4 regions of the Solibacillus sp. GQ1 genome follow, and region 1 is predicted to be linked to each of the others. Evidence: riboswitches for the same ligand, from Rfam matches in the RefSeq annotation. Region 1 holds a riboswitch; each other region holds the start of a gene.
The links. A riboswitch is a leader RNA that binds a small molecule or an ion and turns the genes downstream of it on or off. The one in region 1 is predicted to bind cobalamin.
Positions count from the first base shown of each region.

Region 2: it holds a riboswitch for cobalamin, as region 1 does, so the genes downstream of both, AC6CH1_RS05660 (glutaredoxin family protein) here and AC6CH1_RS00535 (ABC transporter substrate-binding protein) in region 1, are expected to answer to the same signal.
Region 3: it holds a riboswitch for cobalamin, as region 1 does, so the genes downstream of both, cobT (nicotinate-nucleotide--dimethylbenzimidazole phosphoribosyltransferase) here and AC6CH1_RS00535 (ABC transporter substrate-binding protein) in region 1, are expected to answer to the same signal.
Region 4: it holds a riboswitch for cobalamin, as region 1 does, so the genes downstream of both, AC6CH1_RS03510 (cobalamin adenosyltransferase family protein) here and AC6CH1_RS00535 (ABC transporter substrate-binding protein) in region 1, are expected to answer to the same signal.

Region 1 is NZ_JCAXEX010000001.1:105,364-110,082, forward strand. Features, by position in the region: gene argS (arginine--tRNA ligase) at 1-720, shown strand, start outside; gene AC6CH1_RS00530 (acyl-CoA dehydrogenase family protein) at 1,050-2,219, shown strand; cobalamin riboswitch at 2,323-2,512, shown strand; gene AC6CH1_RS00535 (ABC transporter substrate-binding protein) at 2,655-3,602, shown strand; gene AC6CH1_RS00540 (FecCD family ABC transporter permease) at 3,595-4,593, shown strand; gene AC6CH1_RS00545 (adenosylcobinamide amidohydrolase) at 4,593-4,719, shown strand, end outside.
Region 2 is NZ_JCAXEX010000001.1:1,160,806-1,165,524, forward strand. Features, by position in the region: gene nrdE (class 1b ribonucleoside-diphosphate reductase subunit alpha) at 1-1,245, opposite strand, end outside; gene nrdI (class Ib ribonucleoside-diphosphate reductase assembly flavoprotein NrdI) at 1,242-1,568, opposite strand; gene AC6CH1_RS05660 (glutaredoxin family protein) at 1,607-1,834, opposite strand; cobalamin riboswitch at 1,979-2,163, opposite strand; gene dut (dUTP diphosphatase) at 2,330-2,773, shown strand; gene AC6CH1_RS05670 (ATPase) at 2,813-3,130, opposite strand; gene AC6CH1_RS05675 (cobalamin biosynthesis protein CobN) at 3,132-3,554, opposite strand; gene AC6CH1_RS05680 (alpha/beta hydrolase fold domain-containing protein) at 3,804-4,691, shown strand; gene AC6CH1_RS05685 (histidine phosphatase family protein) at 4,719-4,719, shown strand, end outside.
Region 3 is NZ_JCAXEX010000002.1:202,589-207,307, reverse strand. Features, by position in the region: gene AC6CH1_RS13400 (choice-of-anchor I family protein) at 1-36, opposite strand, end outside; gene AC6CH1_RS13395 (YunC family protein) at 468-770, shown strand; gene AC6CH1_RS13390 (hypothetical protein) at 890-1,201, opposite strand; gene cobT (nicotinate-nucleotide--dimethylbenzimidazole phosphoribosyltransferase) at 1,760-2,818, opposite strand; cobalamin riboswitch at 2,914-3,093, opposite strand; gene AC6CH1_RS13380 (MBL fold metallo-hydrolase) at 3,141-4,064, opposite strand; gene AC6CH1_RS13375 (4-aminobutyrate aminotransferase) at 4,080-4,421, opposite strand; gene AC6CH1_RS13370 (hypothetical protein) at 4,441-4,719, opposite strand, start outside.
Region 4 is NZ_JCAXEX010000001.1:756,066-760,784, forward strand. Features, by position in the region: gene AC6CH1_RS03495 (metal ABC transporter ATP-binding protein) at 1-166, shown strand, start outside; gene AC6CH1_RS03500 (metal ABC transporter permease) at 182-1,048, shown strand; gene AC6CH1_RS03505 (Fur family transcriptional regulator) at 1,045-1,455, shown strand; cobalamin riboswitch at 1,521-1,702, shown strand; gene AC6CH1_RS03510 (cobalamin adenosyltransferase family protein) at 1,865-2,422, shown strand; gene AC6CH1_RS03515 (ABC transporter substrate-binding protein) at 2,412-3,365, shown strand; gene AC6CH1_RS03520 (bifunctional adenosylcobinamide kinase/adenosylcobinamide-phosphate guanylyltransferase) at 3,433-3,975, shown strand; gene cobS (adenosylcobinamide-GDP ribazoletransferase) at 3,988-4,719, shown strand, end outside.

The DNA.
Region 1 (4,719 bases):
TTAACACCGGATATTGCTTACCATGAAGATAAATTACGTCGCGGCTTTGATAAGCTGATCAATATTTGGGGTGCTGACCACCACGGTTATATTCCACGTATGAAAGCGGCAATCGAAGCACTTGGCTATGACCGCGGTACATTGGAAGTAGATATTATCCAAATGGTACAGCTGTACAAAAACGGCGAGAAATTCAAAATGAGTAAACGTACAGGTAATGCTGTAACGATGCGTGAATTAGTAGAAGAAGTAGGCTTGGATGCTGTACGTTATTTCTTCGTTAAAACAGCAGGGGATTCACATATGGACTTCGATTTAGACTTAGCGGTATCACAATCCAACGAAAACCCGGTATATTACGCACAGTATGCACATGCTCGTATTTCATCAATTTTGCGTGCAGCAAACGAGCAAGGTTTCGAAGCATCATTGGTAAACCTGAACTTGCTAGTAGCAGAAAAAGAAGAAGATGTGCTTAAAAAAGTCGGCGCATTCCCGCAAATCGTGGCAGATGCAGCGAAACACCGCACACCACACCGTATCGCAAACTATATTCAAGACTTGGCTGCTGCATTCCATAGCTTCTACAATGCAGAAAAAGTATTGAACCAAGATAATAAAGAGCTGACAGAAGCTCGTTTAGCATTAATCACAGCTGTTAAAACTACATTAGCGAATGCACTGAAACTAATCGGCGTAAGCGCACCGGAAAAAATGTAATTTAACTTTTTAAAGCACTCTATTTCTATTTAAGGGAATAGAGTGCTTTTCATTTGAAATTGCTGTTGTCTACTTGAAAAGCGATTCGTTCTACTTTAGATGCAACAGTTCGCCTTTCGCGTCGTAACTTTTCACATTATGGCGAATAGGTTCTCCTTTTTCCCGCAAACGTTCCACTTTCGCCGGCAAAACTTTCAATTGTCGCGAAAATAGACCGCATGGAATCCCTATAAGGGGACTGGGGATATCTATTGACTTGTAATTTTCCGAAACGTACTATTAAATTTGACTTCTATATACAGGACAATAAATATGAGGTGGTGCTTTTCGTGAGCAAGGAATTATTTATTCAAACAGACGAGCAGCAACAATGGCTGAAAAAGCTCGAAATAATATCAGAGAGCGTGAAAGAACATGCTCAGCAAACGGATGAACAAGCGACATTTCCATTTGAAAATTTCCGGAAGCTGAGAGAAATCGGCTATACAAAAATAACATTGCCAAAGGAATATGGCGGAGATGGCTTTACAGTATATGATGCGCTGCTACTGCAGGAAACTTTGGCGAGCTATTGCGGAAGCACGGGGCTGGCTGTATCGTGGACAATTCAAAATGTAGGCGAGATTTTTGAAAATCGCTACTGGGATGAACAAAAGCTCGACTGGTTTGGCAAAGAGATCGCAAATGGAGCGACAGTCAATCGCGCGGTAAGCGAGTTTGCGATGGGAAGCCCGGTTCGTGGGGGTCGTCCGGGGACTTCAGCAAAACGTGATGGTGATTATTATGTAATTAATGGACGTAAAAACTATACGAGCGGTGCACCGGACCTCGATTATTTTTTAGTGTCTGCATGGATTGAAGATGAGGGTCAGTTAGGATTTTTCCTCGTTCCGAAAACGGCGGAAGGGGTATCGGTCGAAAATACGTGGGACGTTGCGTCAATGCGCGGTACGGGAAGCGATGATTTAGTACTTGATAATGTACGTGTTGATCAAACAAACTTAGTGGAAATCCCGAATTATTCAACCGGATTTAAACTGAACGGCTGGCTGCTCCTCATCCCGGCAACTTATTTAGGGATTGCCCAGGCTGCCCGCGATTACGCGGTCGACTTTGCGAATAGTCATTCCCCGAACAGTATTCAAGGAACAATTGCCCAGTTGCCAAACGTGCAAACGCTGATCGGAGAAATGGATTTGGCGTTGACGAAAGCACGCTTTACAATTTACGGTGTTGCGGGGCTTTATAATGATCCGATTAAAAAGTCGACATTAGTCAATGAAATCAATATTGCGAAACATGTCGTGACAAATACAGCAATCGAAGTTGTAGATAAAGCGATGCGTCTAGTTGGGGCAAAAAGCCTGCAAAGATCTAACCCGCTGCAACGTTATTATCGTGATGTACGGGCAGGTCTGCACAATCCGCCGATGGATGATATTACAATTAAACGATTGGCTGAAACGGCAATTGAAAAAAACCTGAAAGAGAAAGAATAAGCTGTTCTTTTATTCGTGATTTCAACAAATTAAGACAAATTATCAGAAATTTTAGCGAACGAGCATACATTTTACCGCATATCAGCTATAATAGAGCTATTAATTTTATATGGACGATAAAGGTTCTTACTCGTTGGATTGAGTAAGGAGTAAAAGGGAAATCGGTGCAATTCCGATGCGGTCCCGCCACTGTAAATGCTAGTTGAGAGCAGCATGCCACTGAAAAACTTTCGGGAAGGCGCTTATCAACGTTATGCATAAGCCAGGAGACCTGCCTTTATAATGCCCTAAAATAAACCTACGAGGATAGGATGTGGCGGATAAATTCTTTTTCTATTGAATTTTATTTGCATACGTAAAGCTTCCTTCATTTTTAGTAGGAAGCTTTTTATTTTTGTAGAAAATTATACAACGAAATTTTTGGAGGTTATTATTTTGAAAAAATGGCAACTGTTATCTTCCGCAGCATTACTTACATTAACATTGGCGGCATGCAACTCGGAAAAAGCAACAGATGAACAATCAGCAAAAGGCAATACAGAAGTAACTGAAGCAGCACAATTCCCGGTAACTATAAAAGATGCCTTGGACAAAGAAATCACGCTTGAAAAAGCACCGGAGCGCATTATTACATTGGCTCCATCCAATACGGAAATTTTATTCGGACTAGGGTTAAACGATGAAATTATCGCTGTGAACGACAATGATACATATCCTGAAGAAGCATTATCTAAAGAATCAGTTGGCGGCATGGAATTTAATCTAGAACAAATAATCAGCCTGCAGCCCGACTTAGTTGTCGCACATGAATCGGGATTGTACAGCTTCAATGAACAGGCGATTGCTCAGCTTGAATCAGTAGGAATTCCTGTATTTGTTGTAAAAGATGCGAAAACATTTGAAGAAACGTACGAAACGATCGAACAAATCGGGCAGCTGACAAATAAAGAACACGCAGCCGAAAAAATGATTGCATCAATCAAAGAGGGCATCGAAGAAATTGAAGTGAAAGTAGCCGACCTGGAAGAGAAGTCCGTATTTGTTGTTGTTGGGACAAATCCGGAACTATATGTTGCTGGACAGGAGACGTTCATTAGTGAAATGCTTGAAGTATTAAATGTTGAAAATGCTGTTCCGGAACTCGATTGGCCGCAGTACAGCTCGGAGCAATTTGTAAAGAGCAATCCGGATATCATTTTAGTAACATATGAAAACGACTTGGCAGCAATCGAGGAAAATGATGCATATGCAGAAATGGATGCTGTGAAAAACGCCAATGTGAAATTAGTCGATAGCGATACGACAAGTCGACAAGGTCCGCGTATTGTAGAAGGTATTGAATCAATTGGGGAAGCAATTTATCCAGAGGTATTCAATGAATAAAAAATATTCAATCGCCTATGTACTATCGATTGGATTGCTTTTAAGCAGTATATGGATTGGCATTTCGTTCGGGTCTGTTAATATTCCGTTTTCGACATTGTGGGATAAAACAACAGATCCGGTTGCATACAGTATTTTGTGGAAAATCCGAATGCCACGCGTCATTTTAGCCGCATTAATCGGGGCTTCTTTAGCAATTGCGGGGGCAGCATTCCAAGGGTTGCTTAAAAACCCTTTGGCAGATCCATACACATTAGGTATTTCATCAGGGGCCTCGGTAGGTGCGGTAATGACAATCTTTTTAGGCATTTCCATACCGGTGCTCGGTGTATTCACATTGCCGGTTTTCAGTATGGCTGGAGCTGCATGTACGATGATCATCGTCCTGACATTTGCCAGACTTGTTGACCGCTCGATGAAAATGGAGACGCTGATTTTGACGGGAATTATTTTCAGCTCGTTTTTAGGGTCCTGTATTTCCTTAATGGTCGCACTTACTGGTGAACAGCTACGAGAAATCATCGGCTGGCTTCTAGGAAGTGTATCGATGCGAGGGTGGCCATATGTCCGGATGGTTCTGCCATTTATGGTGCTTGGTACAGCAATTATTTGGCTGACTCGCCGTGAATTGAATGCGATGATTTATGGAGAAGAGCGTGCCCAGTATTTAGGGGTAAATGTTAAGCGCAGCAAGTATATGATATTGGCGGGTGGTTCCATTTTAACAGGAGCGGCTGTTGCTGCATCCGGGACAATTGGATTTGTCGGATTAGTAGTACCGCATATGATTCGCCTGCTAATCGGAGCAGACCATCGACATTTATTGACATTGTCGTTTTTGAACGGTGCAAGCCTGCTCGTCATTTGTGACTTAGTATCACGTACAATTATTTCCCCTATTGAACTGCCGATTGGTGTTATTACTTCCTTTATTGGAGCACCTGTCTTTGCCTATATCTTCTTCAAGCAACGTAGAAAGGTTGTTGCATAATGTTAAAAGTAAATAATCTATCCGGCGGTTACGGTGGGAAAACGGTTGTGAAAAATATGACGTTTCACGTGGAAAAAGGAAGAATTCTCGGGATTCTTGGTCCAAACGGCAGCGGAAAATCGACAT
Region 2 (4,719 bases), 1.1 Mb from region 1:
TTCGTGAATGTCGATTGAACCTAAATTACAAGAAACATCGAGGCCATATTCATTCGGCTCATTCTGGTCTGTAATGACACTTGTTTGCTGATACTGAAGAATTTCGCTGCACAAATTCGACATCTTCACACGTCCAATTTCCTTTAATGGATGGGCGTTATTGACATTATCATCGAATATTTCAAACGGGTAACCCGATTCGAATTGTGCTTTTTTAATCTCCGTATATAATTTACGGGCATTTAATCGTTTCAGTTTACGGATGTTCGGATTATCCAATAGCTCATAGTACATTTCCGTAATCGAAATTTCCGACATGCGTTTCCCGTATTCTTTATAAATATCATAGGAACTGAACAGAACGATATCTTTATCGCGACGCATCAGTTCAAAGAAAATATCGGGAAGAATAATCCCTGTAGATAGTGTAGCTAAACGGATTTTATCATCGGCATTTGGTTTCTTACTTGAAATAAAGCTTTCGATATCACCATGAAAAATATTTAGATATATCACTCCGCTCCCATTTCGCTGCCCCAATTGATTCGAATAAGAGAACGAATTCTCCAGCAGTTTCGCAACGGGCATAACCCCGCTCGCACGGTTTAATATCCCTTTAATCGGATCGCCTAATGGACGCAGATCGGTCAAGTTTACTCCGACACCGCCGCCTAAACGGGAAAGCTCCAGGCAGTAACCGATGTTCTCGGCAATCGAATTCATCGTATCATCCATCGTCAGTTTAAAGCATGAGACAAGCTCACCACGCGCCTTTTTCCCGCTGTTTAAAGCAGTTGGTGTTGCCGGCTGGTAGGCAGTCATGACCGCTTCAATGGCTTTTTCCGCCAACGTTTCATCACCTTGTGCTAAATAAAGGGCGATGATGACGATCCGGTCCTCGTACTTTTCCAGAATCTCTTTTCCGTCACGGCTTTTCATCGCATAGCTTTCGTAAAACTTAGAAGCACTCATGAATGAAGGGAACCGGAACTTGTTGGAATAGGCTTTTTTATACATCCGTTTAATAAAGTCCATCGCGTACAAGTCCAAAAACTCTTTTTCGTAATAGCCTTCCTCAACTAAATAGCGTACTTTTTCCTCAATATCAATAAAGTAACGCAAACGGACATTGACGTCTTCCAGAAAATAGCGGCGTGTTGCTTCTTTGTCTTTCGCCAGATCCAGTTCACCGGTAGCGCGGTAACGGTTTAATATATCGTTATTTAATTTTAAATACTGTTTCATATCGATGCCTCTTTCCAAATGGAGTAGTAGTATTCAGTAATCGCTTCGTAATTAGCCGGAGTTCCTCTCATTTCCACTTTTTCAATTAACGGAATTCCGTATTGTGCAGCTAAAAGGTCACCAGCACGACCGAAAAAAGCTTGACCGAAATTACGGTTTCCGCTTACGATGATTCCTTTGCATAAATCAAAGTGCGCAGTCATGAACTGGTCGACGATAGGGGGGACAGAGCCTAATCCATCCGTATACGTGAATAAAAGATACGGTTCATTAACTTTAACTACTTCCGCCAGATCCTTTGCGGGCAAGCCGAGTTTTTGCACGATGGATCGTACATTACCAGTTCGTGAAGCATAAATGATCATGCAGTCATTTCAGAAATGCGATCGATAATAGAAGTCGGCTCTGCAATAAATTCTCCGTTTATTTCAAATAACGGCACAGACAGAAAACCTGCATCGATTACTTGTTGTTTTGCTGTTTCATCCTGGTCAATATTAATGACCTCAACTTCCAAGTTGGCTGCATCAAGTTCTGATTTTACCCATAGGCATTTTGGGCAAATTGTTTTCGTGTAAAGTTTCATCATAGAATCCCTCGCTATATAAGTATTACTAATGATTGTGCCGTACATGTCAGCGGGGAAAAACAAAAAAGCTATCCCGGAAAACAGGATAGCTTGAAATGGAAACGGATAGAGTGCGCGCCTCCATTTCCTATTCCCCGAAGAAATGTACGTAGTTTTAACGAGGCAGGTCTCCTGGCTTTGCTTCATCCGTCAGACGCACCTTCCCATGCTAGTAGCACAGTGGTCTATTCGTCTTCAGTCAGCATTTACAGTTGCGGGGACAGCGTTGGTTTTTCACCAAACTTCCCTTTTAAACTACATTTAGTAGTACCTTGTTAAAAAAACACAATATATAGTTGAATTGAGTATAAGCGTTAACAACCTAAAAGTAAAGAGCCTAATGAATGATTCCATAAATACAACAAAAATCCTAGAAAACTCCCTATTGAAAATAGAGAAAAAATATGGTTTTGTTATAACTGCATGAAGTTAGTTTATATAAAAAGAGAAAGTTGGATGAATATGCCGATTCAATTAAAAATTAAGAAAATCCATCCGGAAGCAGTACTGCCGAAACAGGCACGTGAAGGGGATGCTGGGATGGATTTAAGTGCAGTTGAAGAAAAAATTTTACTGCCTGGAGAATATGGATTAATTAAAACTGGTCTTCAAATCGAAATGCCGGAAGGAACAGAAGCACAAGTACGCCCACGTAGCGGATTGGCATTAAAACATGGGATTACGGTGTTAAATAGTCCAGGTACGATCGATGCAGGCTATCGCGGTGAAATCGGTGTGATTCTAATCAATCACGGGAAAGAACCGTTTACGATTGAAAAGGGTATGCGAATCGCACAGCTAGTTATTCAATATGTCCCACAAGTCTTCATTGAAGAAACGGACGAACTGTCGGATACGGAGCGTGGTGATAAAGGCTTTGGTTCGAGCGGCGTAAAATAATGAAAAACGCCTGAGTCGAGATAAATGAACTCAGGCGTTTTACTCTTCTTCTTTTTTCCACTTTATATAATTGTACGAAGTTTGAATGCCAAAAAGTATTATGAAAAAGAGGGTGAAAAATATAAAGAAATTAGTGAATCCTTCAACCGAATAAATAATGGCCAACGCTATGATATAAATGGGAATTGAATAAATACTGCGCAAAAACTTACGGCGGTATGAAAGGGCATGATAGGCAAATTTAAACCCTTTATCCACTTTCGGCTTTTTACGATAGTACATAGATAAGGCAATTGTCATAATTAAAATCAACATTAATATGAATGCGTAATTAATTAAAAAATCCAAATCAATCATATTAGTCCCCCTTCTCTCCGTTTGTCTGAATATTGATTTCAGTAACAATTTTTGAAATCGGTAAATACGTTAATTCACAATGATAACGTCCATCAGGGAAGTCTTTATAAGTACTGGACTTTATATTGTAAACTTTATCTTCAATCATCACTTCAGTCGTATCAATACTTCTTCCATGCCCGTTTACAAAGGTAATTTCACAAATCCCTCCAGCAGTTTTCTGATCGCCTGTTTGCAGATGATAAAAATCATAGCTGTAAATTCCTGAAACAATTAGCATAAACAGCGATAGCAAGCCAAACATGAACGTATTCATGTTGTAGGGGGATGATTTCTTATTTATAAATTGCCGGATAATAAAGTAAGCAGCAATGACAAATAACAAAGTGAAAATGATAAGAGCACTGTAAAATCCAATTAGCATGAGCATTCCCCTCTAAATTCGTTACTTAATTTACGAATAAGATGGAAAAAAGTTTCAGAATTATTGCATTCTTATTTTATTGAAATAGTAATAGATCAAAATTACGTAAGAACTTTTCTAACGGGAACTCGGTGTGCATATGCATAAGTGGAAACGTTTTTCCATTTAGAAGGGGATCAATCGATTTTAGTCGAATTGATAATAATGGGAAATTGTAAAAATTGGATGTGAGATAAAGGGAGGCATTGTATGCGAAGCGTGCAAAGTGTGTTGTTTGAGAAGTTTTTAGTACTGCGCGGAACGAAGAAGAAATTTATGGATTTACGGCTGCTCGATAATTTTATTGCAATGAAACACAACGAGAAACCGTATGAACTGGATGCGAAATTCAAAGAGCAACATCAAATACAAAAAGACGAACTGAATGGCATGCACTATTACACCATCAATGAACAGCAAACACCGGAAAAGGTCATCTACTATTTTCACGGCGGTGCCTATATTAATGATCCATTGATTTTTCATTGGCGTTATTTAGTGAAGCTTGCACAGGAGACAAACTTCACGATCATCGTGCCGATTTATCCGAAACTGCCCAAACATACACATAAAGAATGCTTTAATGCCATTCATGATTTATATGATCATCTCGTTTTAAAATATGATGCACCGTTTATTTTTATGGGGGATTCAGCGGGCGGTGGACTGGCATTGGCGTTGGCGCAAGAAGTAAAGCGATTTTCCAAAAAACAGCCGCAGCATATTGTTCTACATTCCGCATGGCTCGATGTGCGGGGGGAAGATCCGCGCTACAAAGAACTTGAAAAACTTGACCCGATGCTTGGAGTAGTTGGCGCACAGGAGCTTGGCAGGTTATGGGCAGACGGATTGGATTTAACAGATTACAAAATAAGTCCCGTCCATGGAGAATTGAAAGACATCGGTCAAATTACCGCATTTGTCGGGACGGGTGAGCTACTGGTTGTCGATGCAAAAATGCTTCTCGATAAAGCAAAAGAACAAGGTGTAGCAGTCCATTACTTTGAATACCCGAAAATGAATCATGTCTTTCCGGTATTTCCCATTCCGGAAGCGAAGAAAGCAATGAAGCAATTACTCAAGATCATCAAAAATTAGCATGAATGAAATAGGAGCATTTACAGTA
Region 3 (4,719 bases), on a different contig from region 1:
TCCAATAAGTGCAGCAGCTAATAATTTCCTAGACATAGACAACATTCCACCTTTACATTTTTTCTAAGTGTAAAGGTGGAATGTTAAGGTCATATGAAGGATTTGTTAGAGTTTGTAAGTATTGTTGTGCTGGGTGAAATGAAAGACCGAGGAAAGTAGAAAGTTCCGGGTTGAAAGTAGAACAGATCGGGGCGAAAGTAGAATTCTGTGCCTTGAATGTAGAACGAAAGCTAGGAAAAGTAGAACAACTTGGCTCAAAAGAGGAATGGTTCGGGAATATTAGAAAACTCCGGTTTGAAAGTAGAACAGTTCGGCCAGAAAGTAGAACTTGGCACCTTGAATGTAGAACGAAAGCTGGCGAAAGTGGAAAAAGCTGCTCTTTTAAAATACCTTACTTAAATTTTCCACAAAAACAAGTACCATTTTTCAATTCTTTCATATGATTTATATGAAAGGGGGAGAAGGTTATCGTCTATACGGAAACGATTGATCTTCAAGGTCATTTATTTACTGCGGTAACGGTTCAATTACCTAAAACAACCTTGCTAACGATTTCGAATGAGCATGGGTACATTATGTGTGGTGCACTCGATGTTGGCCTGTTAAATGAAAAGTTGGCCGATCGCAAAATCATTGCGGGTCGTGCAGTAGGTGTTCGAACGATCGATGACTTACTAAAAGCGCCACTGGAATCTGTCACATACGAAGCGAGAGCGTACGGCATTGAAGAAGGCATGATTGGCGAAGAAGCTTTATTAAAAATGATTTAGTTACATTGTAAGTTCTCAGGTGATGAGCTCCACCCCAAAAAAAGTTCCATGCAAAAAACCGCTCTTTCAATTTCTTGAAAAAGCGGTCTATCTATTTTTATTGACGTGATTACGTACAATTAGATTGCTTTATTATAATAGGAAGCTTTTGACCCTTTACTTCTTTTCACAGCTAGAAGCTCTTCTAATTTTTGAATATATTCACGGTCTGCCGATATTCTTGTAAGGCTTGTTAATAAATATGGTCTTAATCCGGAATTGATTTTTTGGCAACGCGCAAGATTGATCAAATACTTGGCCATCTTAAATGACTTTAAGTGCGTATGTCCATTTTTAAATTCCTTCTTCGTATTGACGACCATAAATTCCTGCTTTCGCCCTTTATAAAAAGGAATAATAATAAACTCATCTTTTTTGAAAATTTGATTCATATTATCCTCATCCTTTTCTCGAATATATTCAAAAACGACCTTTCACATACGGAGAAATAGTGATCACCCCGTTCCTTTTAATGCCCCTCCCGCCTCTCCTTTTTATTGGTCTTACGTTTCCATACCCTATTTACCGCTTACTTTATTCCATGGTTGAATAAAAAAGCACTTTTTTAGGTATTATTAACAGTTCGGATATGTTTTTACATTTAATTAATATAGGATATTACAGAGGAAACGCATTTGACAGGACTATCGCTTGAATTTCACTGAATTTTCTGTAAAATAATATCAAGTTCTATCCACTACTTGTAATGTTTTGCTCGCACACTACATTTACGAGGATTGGGTTGGGCTTTCTTTATCGTACTCTGCTTGGCAAAATAAACGATAAAGTTCCGCTTATTGGTATTTTACTGGTAAGATAAATGGAATAGACTGAAAAGCCGTACTTATTTTCCGGGAACACTTTAATTATAGAAAAAAGGCTACATTTAAAGTAATTGTTTCTTTTAATGTAGCCTTTTTATTGAATTTTATTATATGAATTTTTTTATTCTACTTGGCTACTAATAGCGCTGCCGCTTCTTCCAACGTGACCATATTCGTAATCATCGAACAAGCCGCATCAAGAATCGGGAACGCTAATGCAGCACCCGATCCTTCTCCAAGTCGCATATTCATATGCAGCATCGGTTCCAGCCCTAAAAGCTCGGCCGCAATTTTTGCACCTGGTTCTTCCGATAAATGTGACGGTATCAAATATGCTTTCACATTCGGATTTAATTTATAGGCGATTAATGCTGAAACGGTTGAAATATACCCGTCAACAACGACCGGCACACGATTCGCTGCTGCTGCAAGGAAGATTCCTGCCATCCCGCAAATCTCCAGTCCGCCGACTTTCGCGACAACATCAATCGGATCATCCGCATTCGGCTCATTCAATGCAATTGCTTTTCGAATAACTTCGGCTTTATATTTAATGCCGCCAGCCCCGACACCAGCGCCGAAGCCCGTTACTTCCATAGGATCACAGCCATGAAGTACCGAAAGAACCGCAGCACTTGGCGTCGTATTTCCTATGCCCATTTCACCTGTACCGATAAGATTGATACCGTTTTGGATCGCTTCTGTTGCGACTTCAATCCCTACTTCAATTGCCTGAATCGCTTTTTCTCGGGTCATCGCTGGACCTTTCGCCATATTGTCCGTCCCGTATTTCACCTTTTTAATAATGACCCCTGCGTCTTGAGGTAAATCTTCTTTTACTCCGATATCTACCGGAATGACTTGTGCATTCGTGATTTTCGCAATCGTACACATTCCTGTCGTCCCTTTTGGAAAGGAAAGTGTTTGGAATACCGTTGTACCTTGCGGGTTCGGCGTTACCCCTTCCTCATATACTCCGTGGTCTGCAGCCATGACGATCATCGCTTTGTTATCGATTTTCGGCGCAAGCTCACCGGTAATTGTAGCAATTTGCATAGCTAAAGATTCGAGCTTCCCTAAGCTTTGAGGCGGTTTAGCTAATGAGTCTATGTACTGACGTGCTTTGTCTTCCATTTGTCGGTCGATTTCTTGAATTTGTTCAATCGTTTGCTGTAGTAATTTCATGTTTCGTTTCCCCCATTAGAATGAATTTTTGACAATAAAAATAGCCTGCAGTTTATTCGATAACAAATAAACTACAGACATATCCAGTGTCTATAAAAAGTAAGCATACTTAGGCAGGTCTCCTGGCTCAGATTCATGATTTCATAGCCCCTTCCCAGATTGACATCCAGTGGGCTTTGCTATGAAACTCCTCTATACAGTGTTGGGATTACGCTAAAGCTTTTCACTTTATTCCCTATTCTCCCTTAACGGGCACCTAATGCTTGATGAATTTAACATTACTTTACTTTGAACCTGTCTTCTCGTCAAGGGGTCTATGCATTCAGCTTCTATACGTCTCCCCAATCGACAACGTTTTCAGTTCCACCTCTTCCAAATCCGCGCGCTGCCAATGATCATGCAGCCGGTCAATCGCTTCTTTCGGTGTATCATCCGCCAGCATATAGGCACCGTAATGCATCGGAATAAACACTTTCGCTCCGACCTCACAAAACGCCTGGATCGCTTCTTCCGGTGTCACGTGGGAGGCATGCATAAACCATTCCGGCTCATATGCACCGATTGGCATTAGCGCTGTATGTATGTTGAAGCGTTCGCCAATATCTTTGAAGCCTCTAAAATACCCGCTATCTCCGGCGTAATAAATACTTTGCGCATCCGATGCCGTTTGCAATATGAAGCCGCCCCAATGCGATGTATTCGTATCCCAAGGCATGCGTCTTGTCCAATGGTTTGCAGGAACGAAATGAATTTCAAGCGCACTTGATTCATGCTTGTCATACCATGATAGCTCGATAAAGTTGTGCAACTTATGACGCTTCATTAAATAACCGAGCCCTTCCGGAATAAGAAACAATACGTTGGGATTTCGTTTTTTCAATTTCTTTAACGTCGGTACGTGCAGGTGATCGTAATGCGAGTGTGAAATGAGGACAATATCAATGTCCGGTAATTCATCCAGCCGCACCCCCGGCTCTGCCAACCGTTTCGCTACACCCATCCAATTTGCCCAAACCGGGTCCGTTAAAATATTGAGCCCTTCTTTTTGAATCAAAAAGGTCGAGTGGCCGATCCACGTAACGGACTGCTCCGTGCGATTACTTTTTAGAAACGCAATTTGCTTTTCCTCACACTGCGGTACTTCGTAATCGACAACTTTCTTTTGCTTTGATCGCTGCCATTTCAGGACATCTTTAAAAGTACCGAGCCGGTCATCGTGGTCTAAATTTGTAAAGCGTTTACTCATCGCAGCACTCTCCTATTAATAAAGGCTTAAATTCCTACGCTGATCACCCAGCTGCGGTTTCATTATTATCCTTGCAAAAAAGTAAACAAAAAAACTTAAAAAAGTACCGAGTACAGTAATGCTGTTTGATACCGGAATAGATGAAGCGATAACGCTCATGATATTTAATGTGTAAAATACTATTACTCCAATTAACGCAACTGTCATCACTTTATTTTTTCTTGCCAATTGTTTTCGATACAGCGGGCTGCCAATGCCGTTCCTGCTATGCTTTGTCTCTATAATTTGTTTAATTAAAGCATAAGTTAAACCTGCAATAATGATCCCAACTACTGCAAATCCAATCCTATCATCCATTTCAATTTTCCCCGTTTCACTAATCTCCCAAATAAAACTCCTTTATTTTATACGGTAAGACTTTACTCATAATAATTCCTGCCAAAGCCAAGCCAATCAAAATCACTCCAATTTCCATAAGGTTTTTTAACCATGTGATTTCAATCATATTCGTTATGTTGGATCCACCTATAATGATGAAAACAGCTCCAGCCCATGCCAATAAAAAACCTGCGCCAAATTGTAGCCATTCTTTTTTTGAAAGCTGTTTAAAAACCGCCCTATGCTTATAAAATTTCCGAGTCGCAAAGATTAATAA
Region 4 (4,719 bases), 650 kb from region 1:
AATGATTTTAGTTACACACGATGTGGACACGGTTTCGGATCGTGTCAGTCATGTCGCATGCTTAAATCAGTCGATCCATTTTCACGGATACAAAAATGATTTTGATACGATTTCGGAAGAACAGATTGCTAGCTGGAACGGCCACTCTGTTCGAAAGATTCATTAAGAGGAGCAGGCCGTTATGATTGAAGCTATATTAAACTATGAATTTTTACAAAACGCCTTTTTCTCAGGGCTAGTTATTGGAGTAATCGCACCACTATTAGGTGTATTTATCGTAGTAAGACGTTTATCGCTTATTGCAGATGCACTGTCGCATGTCACTTTGGCGGGGATTGCAGGGAGCCTGTATTTGAGCCAATCGTTTGCAGCGCTGGCATTGCTGAACCCGATTTATCTAGGGATTGTCGCATCTGTAAGTGGTTCGATTTTAATTGAACGATTACGTAGACTATATAAACATTATGAAGAACTTGCGATTCCGATTATTATGTCGGGTGGAATCGGTGTGAGTGCCATTTTTATTTCACTTGCAAGCGGATTTAATGCGGATTTAATGAGTTATTTATTCGGCTCTGTATCGGCTGTATCACGCCAGGATTTATATGTTGTACTGGCAATTGCAGTCATAGTTGTATTATTTTTAATACTATTTTTTAAAGAACTTTTCGTATTGTCTTTCGATGAAGAATATGCGAAAGCGAGCGGTTTACCCGCGAAATGGATTCATCTAATCTTTATGGTTGTTGTCGCACTCGTAATCGCAGCAAGTATGCGTATTGTCGGAATTTTGCTTGTTTCAAGCTTAATGACATTACCGGTAGCAGCAGCGATGCGATTAGCTCGCGGCTTTAAAGAAGCAATCATTTTAGCGATTGTATTTGGAGAGCTGGCCGTAGTAATTGGACTCGTTTCTGCCTTTTACTTAAACTTGGCACCAGGTGGAACAATTGTTGTCACATCCATTTTAATCTTGCTGTCAGTAATTTTAATTAAGAAGATTGTGTTGAAATTAACTATTAAATCGGAAGGGGAAAAAGTACTGTGAATGCAGCGCGCGCGTGGGAAATATTAAAGGAAAATGGCTATAAAAAGACGGATAAACGAGAGTTGATTTTGGGTATGTTTGCAGCTACAGAAAAATATTTGACTGCCCGTGATTTGTTATCGGTATTAAAAAAAGATTTCCCTGGAATGAGTTTCGATACAATTTACCGTAACTTGGCTACTTTTGTGGAGCTTGATATTTTAGAAGAAACAGAATTAAACGGTGAGCGTAATTTCCGTATGCATTGTGAGTCGGATCACCATCACCACCATTTTATTTGCCGTGATTGCGGGAAAGTAAAAGAACTGTCTGTTTGCCCGATGGAAATGCTCGGTGAAAAACTGCCGGGTTATGCTGTGGAGGCCCATAAATTTGAGATTTACGGGAAATGTCCGGAATGTTTGTAGGTAGCTGTAGTAAATATTTATTTGCATAATCTTTTTTATATGCTAAAGTGATTAAGACAAATTGAATAAATTTGCAGGAAAAAGATGCATTATGCATAAATGGGAATTCGGTGCAAATCCGAAGCTATATCCGTAACTGTAAGCGTTGATGAAAATAAGTGTGAGACCACTGCTAATATAGCGGGAAGGTACTTATGAGTAAAGTGAAACGCAGAGCCAGGAGACCAATCTTTTTCTTATCGTAACATCCCTCTTCGGAATTAAAGAGAATGTACGGCAGTCACTGATTGAATAAGCAACATTTTGCATTCTTGTTTGATTTTTGAAGCCATCCATTTTCTCATGGGTGGCTTTTTTTCGTACACTCAATATTTTCGGTGAGGCATTACATGAAGTGAGGAGAATTTTTATGAAAAAGGATATCCGTTTTTCCTGCTATCCGTTTATGCGGGAAAAGCAAAGCTGTGTCGATTATGAAATCCGCACTGATTCTTTAACAACACGAATCGGTACCGTTTTTCCGACATTAGTCGATGATGCATCCGGTCAAGTCGTCTTGGAGGATTTGAGGAGGATTCAACCATTAGCCTATCATGCAAATGGTTCGGTCCGCGGCAAATTGGCCATTACATCTGAGGATTTGCAATGGCTAAGCAATCGATACGATTTTTATGTAAGTGAAGTTGGAGAAGCGATTCAGCAGTTTGTACTGCCACAAGGAATCGAAAGTGCAGCAAGACTGCATATTTGCCGCAGTGAGGCGAAAAAGTCTTACAGGGCATTACATAAAGTGAGCGAGGAAAGAGAAGTGGATGAAATTCTGTTTGATTTTCTAGGGCTGCTTGCTAATGTATTTTTTGTCATGGCGGTCTATATGAATCAGCAGCATCAACAAGAGGAAATTCCATTTATCTCAAAATCCTATCCATCGAAAAAGAAAAAAGGAGTTACAACAAATGAAATTTAATAACAAGTGGGTCGTTGCTTTAGCAGCAACATTATTACTGGCAGCATGTGGATCAGATGAGGAAAAAACAGGTGGCAAAGCAGAAAAAGAAGAGCAGGCTGAATCGAAAAATAATGGAGTACCCTACACGGTTATAGATGACCGTGGTGTTGAAGTGATATTCGATGAAGTACCGGAAACAATTATTTCTCTGCAACCAAGCAATACAGAGATTTTGTTTGAGCTGGGTGTCGGTGAACAAATTATCGGCGCAACAGAATATGATACATATCCGGAAGCAGCACAAAAAATTGAACGAGTGTCGACTTCTACAGTCATCAATGCAGAGCGAATTCTGGAATTAGATCCGGATGTCGTTGTAGCGTACACAATCGGGGAGGAAGCACAAATTACCCAATTGGAAGATGCAGGTCTTAAAGTGTTTGTAATTGCTTCTGCGGAGACATTTGATGATGTATATTCGGATATTATCCAGCTGTCGGAAGTAATGGGTGTCGAACATAAAGGGGAAGAAGTTGTAGCCGACATTAAGGAACAAATTGATACAGTACAGGAAAAAACAGCGACACTTGATACGAAGAAAAAAGCATATTATGAAGTGTCACCAGCTCCGGCTCTTTGGACTACCGGCAGCAGCACGTTCCAGCAGGAAATAATGAACCATGCGAATGTTGAAAATATTTTTGCTGATCAGTCGAGCTGGATTAGTGTAACGGAAGAAGATGTCATCACTCGTAATCCAGAAATTATTATTACGCCAGCAACATATATGGAAAATGCAATTGATGAGATTCTAGGACGGACAGGCTGGGATAAAATACAGGCAGTCACAGAACAGGCAGTTTATTTAGTCGATGGAGATATTATGTCCCGTCCTGGACCGCGTATTGGTGAAGCAGTTGAAATTATGGCACAATCAGTATATCCGGAACTGTTTAAATAAGTATAGAATAGAAGGGCATGCCTTAGTTTAGGCATGTTCTTTTTACAATGTTTAAGGAGGGATACCATTGATTTTTATAACCGGTGGTGTACGCAGCGGTAAAAGTGCTTTTGCAGAGAAATACGCAAGGCAATTAGGTGAGAAAAAGACGCTCTACTATGTCGCGACAGGCGTATCCTTTGATGATGAAATGAAAAAACGGATAATCCGCCATCAGCAGGACCGTGAAACTCAGAACATCAACTGGAACACAGTGGAAATGCAAGTCAAAGTTCCGGTAGCGATAGGGCAGCTTTCCAACGAGGCAGTTGTGCTTTTTGAATGTGTGACAACATGGCTTTCGAATGTAATGTATACATATGAACAAAAAAATGAAAATAGCGAATATATCGATAATTGTATCGAATCGCTGCAAAAGCAATTGCTAACTTGGCGGAAGCAAGGTGCTACAATAATAGTTGTATCAAATGAAGTGCTGGATGAATTGCCTTCACAATATGATGAGGTAAATTTATATCGTAAATTGTTGGGTGAGTTACATCAATGGATTGTCCAAAATAGTGATGAAGCATATGAAGTACAATTTCAGCTTGTACAGCGGTGGAAGTAAGGAGGAAACAAGTTGAAAAATAGTTGGAGCGGTTTTTTATTAGCGTGGCAGTTTTTTTCGGCAGTGCCGATTAAGAAACAGCTGGATATGAATTCGAAATCTGTTACATGGATGTATGGATTTTTGCCGATTGTCGGATTGCTGATTGGAGCCATAATTAGTAGTGGTGTATTGATACTATCTCGCTATAGTGAAATTTCGGAGCTGCTGTTGGCGATTTTGATTGTTATCGGGTTGATCGTCCTGACCGGGGGGCTGCATTTAGACGGGTGGATTGATATGAGCGATGCGTTCTTTTCCTACGGAGAAAAAGAGAAACGGCTGGAAATATTAGATGATCCACGTACAGGCGCTTTTGGGGTTATTAGTGTTTTTTGCTTACTCGTATTAAAAATCGGCGTTATTTACGAAATGCTGTTGCATGGTCAATTGGCGATTGTGCCGTTTTTAATCTTCATTCCCTTTATAGCAAGAATGGGGATGCTGCTATATTTTGTAACGATGCAGCCGGCAAAGGAAAAGGGACTCGCTGCTTATTTTAAAGGGATCGTCATTCAAAATAAGCTTGCTGTTTTAATCGGCGTTCAAAGTATCCTGGCATTTGTGTGCTGGTTATACATTGGCGTTTTCAGCTTGTTTATTTTAGTGGTCGTGATGCTGTTCGCCGTATTTATTTACCGGATTTGGTCAAAGAAACATTTTGGCGGTGTAACAGGTGATTTGCTCGGTGCACTCGGTGAAGGG